2 regions of the Erwinia sp. AC075 genome follow, and region 2 is predicted to be linked to the other one. Evidence: predicted binding sites of a transcription regulator. Region 2 holds the regulator's gene; the other holds the start of a gene.
The links. The regulator LexA, encoded in region 2, represses DNA repair genes until DNA is damaged. The targets are predictions, from matches to a motif close to TNCTGTATGTACATACAGNA.

Region 1 (5,958 bases), 1.4 Mb from region 2:
CTTATCGTTAAGCTCCAGGCTGCGGCGCTACGCCTATAACACTGCGCTGCTGTACAACCTGCGTATTTTTATCGCCCTTGTGGGTACCGCAGGTGTGCCCTGGTGGTTGAATCAAATCACCTGGACCATTCCGCTAACGTTAGGCGTGGTGGCTGCGGCGCTGGCAGACCTTGACGATCGCCTCAGCGGCCGGCTGCGCAATCTGGTCATCACCCTGGTTTGCTTTTGCATTGCGTCCGTCTCTGTTGAACTTCTTTCTCCGTATCCCTGGCTATTTATCCTCGGTCTTGCCGTGTCGACCTGGGGTTTCATTTTGCTTGGCGCGTTGGGGCAGCGCTATGCCACGATTGCCTTTGGCGCGCTGCTGATCGCTATCTATACCCTGCTCGGCCTAGGGCTGTTCCCTCAGTGGTATCTGCAACCTTCCCTGCTGCTGGTCGGCGCTATCTGGTACAACCTGCTGACGCTCACCGGACACGTTATTTTTCCCGTCCGTCCGTTACAGGAAAACATCGCCCGCAGCTTTGAAGGGCTGGCAGTGTATCTGGAGGCAAAAGCGGGGTTATTCGACCCGGATATCGAAGAGAATGAAAATGCGTCGTTGATCGACGTGGCCATGGCCAACAGTCAGTTGGTGGCGACACTCAACCAGGCAAAAATTTCGATTCAGTCCCGCTTACGTGGGGACCGGGGACAACGCAGCACGCGCAGAACGCTGCATTATTACTTTGTCGCTCAGGACATTCATGAGCGTGCCAGCTCTTCCCATGCGCAATACCACGCGCTGCGGCAGGAATACCGTTACAGCGATATTCTGTTTCGCTTTCAACGCCTGCTGACGCTGCAGGCAAAGGCCTGCCAGCAGTTGGCAAACTGCATTCTGCTGCGCGAAACCTATCAGCATAACAGCCGCTTTGAGCGAACCTTCATTCACCTCAACGCCGCGCTGGATCGTCTTGCTGCTGCCCGTCCAGGGAGCAGTGACGTCAAAGCCATGCACTATTTGTTAAATAACCTCAAAGCCATAGACGCCCAACTGGCGACAATTGAATCAGAGCAAATTCTGGAAAGCCATCATGAGAATCATGATCAAACGCTTTCCAGCGAAGGATTAACCGGATGGGCCGATATTCGTTTACGTATCAGCCGCCATTTATCGCCTGAATCCCCGCTTTTCCGCCATGCGGTGCGGATGTCGCTGCTGTTGTGTGCCGGCTATGGGTTTGTTCAGCTGACTGGCCTTGAGCACGGCTATTGGATCCTGCTGACCAGTCTGTTTGTCTGCCAGCCGAACTACAATGCCACCAAACGCAGATTAGCATTGCGTATTGTGGGAACCGTGGCGGGTATCGTACTTGGTTTGCCTTTACTGTGGCTGGTGCCTTCTGTCGAGGGGCAGCTGATATTGATCGTGGTCACCGGCGTGCTGTTCTTCGCCTTCCGTCAATCGCAATATGCTCATGCCACAATGTTTATCACCTTGCTGGTGCTGTTCTGTTTCAATCTGCTGGGTGAAGGGTTTGAGATTGCCCTGCCCCGCATCTTTGATACGTTGTTAGGCTGCGGCATTGCCTGGCTGGCGGTGGCTTTCCTCTGGCCAGACTGGCGTTTTCGTCGGCTGTCTTCGGTTGCAGAACGCACGCTGACCGCTAACTGTCGCTATCTGGATGCCATTCTGGTTCAGTATCATCAGGGAAAAGACAACCGGCTGGACTACCGTATTGCCCGCCGTGACGCCCACAACGGTGATGCTGAGCTGGCTTCAGTGGTGTCTAACATCTCTGCAGAAAAGAATGCTTCCGCCTCGTTGCGGGAAGCGGCGTTTCGTCTGCTGTGCCTCAACCACTCCTTCCTCAGCTATATCTCGGCGCTGGGCGCGCACCGGGAAAAGATCACCCGGCCAGCCATGCTGCAATTGATGGATGATGCCGTCTGCTACGTCGATGATGTGCTGCATATTGATCTTATCGATGAACAAAAAACCCAAAGATTGTTGTCGAGCCTCTCTGAGCGACTGGCAGCAACGGAAGCCGACCCGGAAACCAAAGAGCCGCTGGTGCTTCAGCAGGTGGGTCTGTTGATCGCATTACTGCCAGAAATCGCTCAGTTAAAAAAACAGGTCCTGGAAACTTAACGTCTTCTCAGTTCGCTCAGCGTCTGGTACAGCAAGGTTTCGCGGTGCCAGCCCCTGAGCTCCTCTTTGATCGCCACCGGCAGTGCTTCACAATGCAGCCCCTCGATCGCGCCTTGCAACGCAAAAAGAATATTCACCCCAAGACTTTTATTTTTCTCGTGCAATTTTAACCAACTGCGCTTTGCGCCCAGCTGCTTTAACATCTCTGCGTTAGCGATACCCACCCGCCTGAGCTGCACTTCCAGTTTCATACTGAGATTAGGCAAATCCTTCAGCCGCCCCGAGTTTTGATGCAGTTTTTTATCTTGCATCGCCCCTTTCAGACACAATTGACAGAGCGCAATCAACTGTTCAGGCTCGGCCCACAGCGGGTTGTCAACGCGGTAGTATTCCAGCGCGACAGGGATCCCCCTTTTGTTAAACATCAACGGTTTCATCTTACGTTCAATGATATACGGCCTCACTTCTTCACAGGCCCGAAGATAGAGATCGCCCTCACTGACAAGCGCAAAGACCACGCTTTCCACTGATAAACTGTAGCCACCAAACTGGCTACGGCTATTTATCTCGCCCAGCGAAGAAAGCTGACGTTTTGCCCTGATAATATTGCTTTTTGAGTCCTTCATATTCCGCATCCTTAACGTTGTAAGACATCCTGGTGTTTCTCCTTTCCTGCAGAAAAAAAATAGGCAATCGCCGTTACAAGTTCAATCAATGATTTGCTTTGCACCCTATCGATTTGTTTTTTTGCGAGGCGTTTTCAAAAAAATAAGGTTGATCTTTGGACACCCTCGCTATACTGTACATCCATACAGTAACCCTGCGAGCGAAGCCAATATGCAAACTCATTCCCTGAAATCTTCTTCTGTTAAAACTGGTGTGCGGACTGCTCCAGACTGTGCGAAAGCCCAGCCTGCAGCTGCGGCGGGCTTAATCAGTGAGCTGACTTACAGCGAGAATCAGCCTGCTATGACGCAAATGTTGCTGCTGCCCTTACTGCAACAGTTAGGGACTCAGTCACGCTGGCAGTTGTGGTTGACGCCTCATCAAAAATTGAGCCGTAGCTGGTTGATTGAGTCAGGGTTACCGCTGGATAAAGTGATGCAGATTCATCATTCCGGTGCTATTACTACCGTAGAAGCGATGATTAAAGCATTACAGACGGGAAATTACAGTGTGGTTTTAGGTTGGTTGACGGGCGAGATCACCTTAGAAGATCGTCAGCGGCTTCAAAAAGCGGCATTTGCTGGCAAGGCTTTGGGGCTGATTATGCGACCCGATCGGATCAATTCTGCCTCCTCCAGACCGTTTAATGGCTTAAAAATTCACTCTACTTTGTATCATTAAGTAAAAATAAGAAATTTCTCACGAGAAAATTCTGCAGCTGGCTCGTTAAGCCCCTGATTATGCTATGAGCCTGCGGGACAATGGTTTAGCGCCATTTTCCCCTCAGGTTTTACCTGTATAACCTGTCTGCAGATGTGTAAATTTGTGTACGAAAGCCTATTTTTTTGCTGACCGTCGTCACATCATACTTGTAAGTTTGCTGGTACGTTGTAGACTTTACGTCGCCAGGGTGCTCAATAATCTCCAGTTTTTGGATGAGTCACAATCGAGCTTTATAACCCGGCGAAGGATTAATCAAAGAGCTAATTAAAGCTCATTGCCTATTTGGATGATAACGAGGCGCAATAATGAAAAAGACAGCTATCGCAATTGCAGTGGCACTGGCTGGCTTCGCTACCGTAGCGCAGGCCGCTCCTAAAGATAACACCTGGTATACTGGTGCAAAACTGGGTTGGTCTCAGTACCATGACACTGGTTACTACGGTAACGGTTATGCAAACAATGACGGCCCAACTCACGAAAGCCAGCTTGGTGCAGGTGCTTTCGGTGGCTACCAGGCTAACCAATACCTGGGCTTCGAACTGGGTTATGACTGGCTGGGACGTATGCCTAACAAAGGCAACGTAACTAACGGCGCATTCAAAGCACAGGGCGTTCAGCTGGCTGCTAAACTGAGCTACCCAATCACTGACGATCTGGACGTGTACACGCGTCTGGGCGGCATGGTATGGCGTGCAGACTCTACTCAGCAGAACACCATTACTGGCAACCGCCAGAGCGACCACGACACCGGTGTTTCTCCACTGGCTGCCGTTGGTGTTGAATACGCACTGACTCAGAACTGGGCTACCCGTCTGGATTACCAGTGGGTTAACAACATCGGTGATGCACAGACCGTTGGTGCTCGTCCAGACAACGGCATGTTAGCACTGGGTGTTTCTTACCGTTTCGGTCAGGACGAAGCTGCTGCTCCAGCACCAGCTCCAGCGCCTGCTCCAGCGCCAGTTGTTGAAACCAAGCGTTTCACTCTGAAATCAGACGTTCTGTTCACCTTCAACAAAGCTTCCCTGAAGCCAGAAGGTCAGCAGGCTCTGGATCAGCTGTACACCCAGCTGAGCTCACTGGATCCTAAAGATGGTTCTGTTGTTGTTCTGGGCTATACCGACCGTATCGGTTCTGACCAGTACAACCAGAAACTGTCCGAGAAACGTGCTCAGTCAGTAGTTGACTACCTCGTTTCTAAAGGCATCCCTTCTAACAAGATCTCTGCACGCGGTATGGGTGAATCTAACCCAGTTACCGGCAACACCTGTGACAGCGTGAAAGGCCGTAATGCCCTGATCGATTGCCTGGCACCGGATCGTCGTGTAGAAATCGAAGTTAAAGGCATCAAAGATGTTGTAACTCAGCCACAGGGCTAAGTTCTCTTTGATGAAAAAACCCCGCTTCGGCGGGGTTTTTTTTGGTCTTTATTTTGTCTGCCGGAACCGGCGGAAGGCGCTTTACGGAAGAAATTAATCCGGCTTGCCGAGAATGGCCTGCAGATCTTGTTTCAAAGAAGACATCTGCGTGGCGTATTTTTCTTTACGTTCAGCATCTTCTATCAGCTGCACAATCGTTTCGGAAAGCGTGCTGTTACGACGTTGAGCCAGACCGGCCAGACGCTGCCAGACCAGATATTCCAGGTCGATAGATTTTTTGCGTGTGTGCTGATGTTCAGCATTAAAGTGACGCTTGCGACGGGCGCGAATAGTTTGTTTCATCCGGTTTTCGAGCGCCGGATTAATATGTTGAGCAATCCAGGTTAAGACATCAACCGGGCGATTCTCCATCGCCAGCAGTTCGTCCACTACCGCCTGAGCCGCACTGTATTCCAGATATCGGGTGATCGCTTCACCCTCCCGGTGTTTTTTCACCAGGTATTTCCATTTCCAACCGCTTTCAAGATTTTCCAGTTGCTGATATTTCATCGGAATCTCATGCTGATTTCGTGACGAGTTTAGAATAACAGCTTTTTTTAAGCATGCCGTAAAGAAAACGGGCTTGTTATCGCAATCTGCTGCTGAACATCGTTTGAAGTGTCACTCTACGGTGCTTAACAGGCTGAAATCTTGTATAATGCCGCTTTTACTCATTTCAGAAAAATACGATAACTTTGACCAACAACAGACTTGAATGGCGTGCCCTACAGCCCGATACAGAAAGCGTTCAGCCCCTCTTCCTGCAGGCGCCTGAAGACGACGCCAGCTGCTTTGATGCCGTGCAATCACGCCTGTTTAATGGCCTGAGTCTGCTGCTGCAAACGCCGGCAAAATTGCCGCTGATGCTGATTAAAACAGCTGAAAACGTCGAATATCAGGCTTTACTGCAAGATGTCCTTTCTGGCCTCAGCGAAGATGATGAGGCGACGTTACAGGGAGGCCATTACCAGATTGACGGTATGTCGGTCACCTGGCGTGCTGCGGAAACGGAGCAGG
Region 2 (5,958 bases):
TCGCGGTAATGCGACAGGATCACCGCGATCAGCGACGGCATCACCAGCATATGGTGAACGTTGTTGCGATAGTAGGTCATCAGCACGGCCTGCTCGCGCGGCAGTACGATGATTTCGCCGATGTTATCCTGCTCAATATCGAACTTGTTCATGCTTAACGCATGGTTCAGCAGCGCTTCTGGCGTCATATCCGGCACGGTCGAGTCCGGCGAATACGGCACGTTACGCAGCAACTGAACGTAGCACGCCAACTGCTCGGTCAACTGTTCACGGGTCAGCGAGCGCTGGCGCGATGCGAGCAGGGCGGTAACGCACAGGTTCATGGCATTGGCCGCACCGGCGTTGTTGATACGCACCATCACGCGCTGCGCGATGTCATTCACCGCAGGCGTCAGCCAGGCTGGACGCTGGGCTTCAATGGGGTCGATGGCATCACGCCACTCCGGCACATGCTTGTTCAGGTAGGTCACCAGCGGCAGCGGCTCCCCGAAGTTCACATACCCCTGGCCGAGGTTACGCAGCTTGCGCAGTCCGCGCACCATCTGCATAAACCCTTCTTTCTCTTTCGTCGCACCACGTAACTCTTTGGCGTAGGTTCCCACTTCCATCACGTGCTCATAACCGATATAGATCGGAACCAGTGTGATAGGGCGGTTACCGCCGCGCAGCATCGCCTGAATAGTCATCGACAGCGTGCCGGTTTTCGGGTCAAGCAGACGACCAGTACGGGAACGACCGCCTTCGACAAAGTATTCTACCGAGTAACCACGGGTGAACAGCTCGCCAAGATATTCTCGGAATACCGTTGAGTAGAGCTTGTTACCCTTGAAGGTACGGCGGATAAAGAATGCGCCCAGACGGCGGAAAATCGGGCCCGCTGGCCAGAAGTTCAGGTTGATACCGGCGGCAATGTGCGGTGGCACCAGACCCTGGTGATACAGCACATAAGAGAGCAGCAGGTAGTCCATATGACTACGGTGGCAGGGCACGTAGACGATCTCGTGGCCGTCTTGCGCCAGCTGACGCACGCGCTCGCCGCCGTTGACGTTGATGCCCTGATACAGCTTGCTCCACGTCCAGCCCATGATGCGGTCCGTCAGACGGATGGCTTCATAAGAGAAGTCGGCGGCGATCTCTTCCATCAGCTCAACGGCGTTCTGCTGGGCTTTTTCATGGGAGATTTTCTTGCTGCGCGCTTCGTCTTCCACCGCTTTAGCGATGGCTTTGGACTGCAGCAGTTTATTGAACAGGTCCTGACGCACCGGCAAACGCGGGCCAATGGCCGCCAGGCGTTGACGGGCAAAGTGCATGCGTGCCACGCGCGCCAGCTTCTGCGCAATGATTTTGTCGGTGCCGTGTTCCGTTGCCATACGGCGCAGGGAAACCATCGGTGAGAAGCGGACAAAGCTGTCGCGGCCTAACCACAGCACGGCAAAGAATTTTTGAATGCCATTCAACACGCGCAGATGAGGCTGATCGTCGCCCTGCACTTCACGGCCTGGTGCACGGCCAAACATCACGGATACCGGCACCATCTGCACGTCCAGCAGCGGGTTGCTGCGGTGCAAATCGAGGTATTCGTGGAACAGTTTTACCGATTCAACGTTAGGCACGAAATAGGGGAATACGCGTGGGCCGTCATGGATAAACACATGACGTGGCAAAACCGTACCGTCGATTTCCAGCGGATCTAAAGGATCGGGCAGATCCTGTTTACGGCATTGCTCACGCAACGCCAGCAGATCGGCCTTTGAATCATAAGGCAGCACATACATAATAGGGCGCGATGTATCCAGCGCCAGCTCGGAAACCGGCTCGGCGGGAATCGCTTTACTTTTTACCAGGAATTTTACTGGTAAATTCAATAAGTTATAATATAAGTTACGCCAACCTGACATAGATACCATGAAGCCTCTTGTTAGCAAAGCGCCGCAAGCATACCAGAAAGCGCCAGTGAGATCTGTGGTGTTGCAAAATGTGCGCCACCCAGACATTGACGTTAAACATCTCAAAGGGTTCCCTGATTATGGCAAATAACGTCACCGGATTGACTCGTATCATTAATGCCGCCGGTTATTCCTGGAAAGGAATACGCGCCGCCTGGCAAAACGAAGCGGCTTTTCGCCAGGAAGCGGTGGCCGGCATTGTCGCGGTGATTGTGGCGTGCTGGCTGGATGTGGACGCCGTCACGCGGGTGTTGCTGATAGGGTCCGTGATGTTGGTGATCATTGTTGAAATCCTTAACAGCGCGCTGGAAGCGGTGGTCGACCGCATTGGCAGCGAGATGCATCCTTTATCGGGTCGCGCCAAAGATATGGGCTCCGCTGCCGTGTTGCTGACGATACTACTCGCTGTTTTCGTCTGGGTAATGCTGCTAATTCCCTGATTGCGGCGCGCTTTCCATAATCTGACAAACTGCTGTTTTTTCCACATCTTTAGGTTTTCAACGCACAAATACCTGTATATACTCACAGCTGACTGTATAAACAACCAGGGGGCGGGATGAAAGCACTAACTGCAAGGCAGCAGCAGGTTTATGACCTGATACGCGACCACATTAACCAGACCGGCATGCCACCGACGCGGGCAGAAATCGCTGCACAGCTCGGTTTCCGTTCCCCGAATGCGGCTGAAGAGCATCTCAAAGCGCTGGCACGTAAAGGCGTGATCGAGATTGTTTCCGGCGCGTCTCGCGGTATCCGTCTGATGATGGAAGAAGAGGAAGGGTTGCCGCTGATTGGCCGTGTCGCCGCAGGTGAACCTTTGCTGGCGGAAGAGCACATTGAAGGCCACTACAAGGTGGATCCTGAACTGTTCAAGCCGGGCGCCGACTTCCTGCTGCGTGTTAGCGGCATGTCGATGAAAGATATCGGGATTATGGACGGCGATCTGTTGGCTGTGCATAAGACTCAGGATGTGCGTAACGGCCAGGTCGTGGTTGCGCGCATTGACGACGAGGTGACGGTAAAGCGCCTCAAGAAGCAGGGCAATATCGTGCATCTGCTGCCTGAAAACGGCGAATTCCAACCGATCGTGGTCGATCTGCGCTTGCAGACCCTGTCGATTGAAGGTCTGGCCGTCGGCGTAATCCGCAACGGCAACTGGCTGTAAACGCCTGACCTTAACGCGCTGCTTTTGCGGCGCGTTTCTCTTTTGGTAAGCTGTATGCCTTATTGACTGGCATATTCAGCTTCCGTGATGCTTTTAAGCCAGTCGCACAGTGGATGACCATGCGATTATTTTCTCCCTCAGATAACCAACTCTGGCGGCTGGCGCTGCCAATGATCCTGTCGAATATCTCCGTGCCCTTACTGGGCCTGGTGGATACCGCGGTCATTGGTCACCTTGACAGTCCTTCCTGCCTCGGCGGCGTTGCCGTGGGCACTACCGCGACCAGCTTCCTGTTTATGCTGCTGCTGTTCCTGCGGATGAGCACCACCGGATTAACCGCGCAGGCCTTTGGTGCGGGTGATAAACCGGCGCTGGCCCGCGCACTGATGCAGCCGCTACTGATTGCCCTGGCGGCTGGCCTGCTGTTTATTCTGCTGAAATCCCCGCTTAACCACCTGGCGCTCTCTGTCGTGGGTGGCGATCCTGCCGTGCTGCATCAGGCCGCCCTGTTTATGAATATCCGCTGGTTAAGTGCACCTGCGACGCTGGCCAACCTGGTATTACTGGGCTGGCTGCTGGGCGTACAGTATGCCCGTGCGCCGGTGATCCTGCTGGTTGTCGGAAACCTGGTCAACATCGTGCTGGATCTGTGGTTCGTGATGGGGCTGGGCTGGGGCGTGCAGGGTGCGGCGGCGGCCACGGCGATTGCAGAATACGTCACGCTGGCGATTGGGCTGGTTATGGTCTGGCGGGTGCTGAAGCTGCGGGGCATTTCGCTGCCGATGCTGAAAACCGCCTGGCAGGGCAATTTCGGCCGGCTGCTGCGGCTGAATCGGGACATTATGTTGCGATCTTTACTGCTGCAACTGTGCTTTGTTTCCTTGACGATATTGGGTGCGCGGCTGGGCAGTGAGGTCGTCGCCGTCAACGCCGTATTGTTGATGTTCCTGACCTTTACCGCTTACGCGCTGGACGGCTTTGCCTATGCGGTAGAAGCCTGCTCCGGCGAAGCTTATGGGGCAAAGGACGCAAAAAGGTTGCTGCTGATTTGGCACGCGGCCTGTCGCCAGGCAGGACTGGTGGCACTGGCCTTTTCAATTCTCTATGGCCTTGCCGGCACGCATATTGTTGCCTTACTGACCTCAATCCCCGAACTGCAGCAGCAGGCTGACACCTATCTGTTCTGGCAGATTGTCCTGCCGGTCTGCGGTGTCTGGTGTTATCTGCTGGATGGCATGTTTATTGGTGCCACGCGCGCCAGTGAAATGCGCAACGGCATGCTGATTGCGGCACTGGGCTACGGCGCGACGCTGTTCACCGTGCCGTCGTTAGGCAACCATGGTCTGTGGCTGGCCGTTACCGTGTTCCTGCTGCTGCGTGGGTTGACGTTGTGGCTCATCTGGCGCAGGCACTGGCGCAACAACAGCTGGTTTGCGGGCTGAAATAATTCGTTACACCCACCTGCCGCTTCGTTATCTGCTGATCTCCCTGCCTTTTTTCACTTTTCGTTGTCACTTTTAGCTAAAAATGTGGCTTTATCTTTCGCCATTACGGGCAAACTCGCCATCATCTACTACAATTATCTGTACGTTAAGCAGTTAAGCAGCGTTTTATGTTGCTGCTGTGTGGTCTGCAAAGACGAAATCCCTAAAGCTGTGAACCTAAGGTTGAGGAGTTATAAGATGAACAAAGACGAAGCCAGCGGTAACTGGAAACAGTTGAAAGGTAAATTTAAAGAAAAATGGGGCAAGCTGACTGATGACGATCTGACCGTCGTCGAAGGTAAACGCGATCAGCTTGTAGGCAAGATTCAGGAACGCTACGGATATGGCAAAGAGCAAGCAGAGAAGGAACTCGGTGAGTGGGAAACCCACAATAACCACCGTTTCTGATTTGCAGCAAAATCTCTGACAAGATTTAGTTTCAGGACGATGCTCCTACCCCGGCACAAGGACAGTGCCACTTAATCCCCCAGCACTATCCCTTCTTTAACCTAAGAAATTACCCTGCGATGACGCTCTACTTGCCACGCTTCTTGCTGGCGACAGTATGATCGTGCTGGCATGCATCCTGATGCGTGCAGGCTTCCACTTCGACACAACCCCGGCACAACCCATGAGCTTCGATAACACTATTAGCCAGTGCGAATCCCGAGGTCAGGGCCAGCATTTTCAAAATGTTTTCCACCCCTTCAGCCTGTTGCTCTGCAACTGACCCGCAGCGATCGCAGATCAGCATCGCAGAAGTGTGAGAAGGCTGTTCAAAATGATGGCAGACTACGTAGCTGTTGGTGGACTCAACGCGGTGCACAAATCCCTGTTCAAGCAGAAAATCCAGCGCGCGATAAACCGTTGGCGGCTTCGCCTGAGGCTCACTTGCCCGCAGCAGATCCAGCAGGTCATAGGCGCTGATCGCCCCATGGTGCTGGCTCATCAGCCGCAATACTTCCATACGCTGAGGCGTCAGTCTGACGTTGCGTTGCTGGCACAAGGCTTCAGCCTGCGACAGGATTTTTTCAGGACTGCTTACGTTCATAACTTTCCCCTCAGGTCAGATCAGTTTGTTATGTTATCACGTCCACCGAAAATCGCCGAATCCCGCCTTAACGCGTCAATCCGCCGGCTGTTACCGTTTAACAGACTGAAAAAACTCTTAAAATGACTGGTATTTCCCTCAAGAGAAAACAGTTAGCGATACTGATTGGTTTAAGAGTTTCAAACCGTGCCATAAAATTTCTATAAAACTCTATTAATGTAATTTGCAGGCTGTAATGTTACTGACTACCTTTTTACTGGGTGTTACAGCGATCCCGGCCTTAAATGACGGGATCAAAATGCTTATTGATTA

Region 1: sulA (SOS-induced cell division inhibitor SulA) is a predicted target of LexA. The motif match lies at 2,932-2,951, and genes of this name have one in related genera.

What each region holds. Positions count from the first base shown of each region.
Region 1 is NZ_CEEDEU010000001.1:1,974,857-1,980,814, forward strand. It holds gene yccS (YccS family putative transporter) at 1-2,134, shown strand, start outside; gene AC0IXH_RS09320 (TfoX/Sxy family DNA transformation protein) at 2,131-2,760, opposite strand; gene sulA (SOS-induced cell division inhibitor SulA) at 2,972-3,481, shown strand; gene ompA (porin OmpA) at 3,829-4,902, shown strand; gene matP (macrodomain Ter protein MatP) at 4,996-5,451, opposite strand; gene AC0IXH_RS09340 (AAA family ATPase) at 5,637-5,958, shown strand, end outside.
Region 2 is NZ_CEEDEU010000001.1:3,416,253-3,422,210, reverse strand. It holds gene plsB (glycerol-3-phosphate 1-O-acyltransferase PlsB) at 1-1,898, opposite strand, end outside; gene AC0IXH_RS16125 (diacylglycerol kinase) at 2,027-2,386, shown strand; gene lexA (transcriptional repressor LexA) at 2,503-3,111, shown strand; gene dinF (MATE family efflux transporter DinF) at 3,231-4,553, shown strand; gene AC0IXH_RS16110 (CsbD family protein) at 4,794-5,003, shown strand; gene zur (zinc uptake transcriptional repressor Zur) at 5,131-5,646, opposite strand.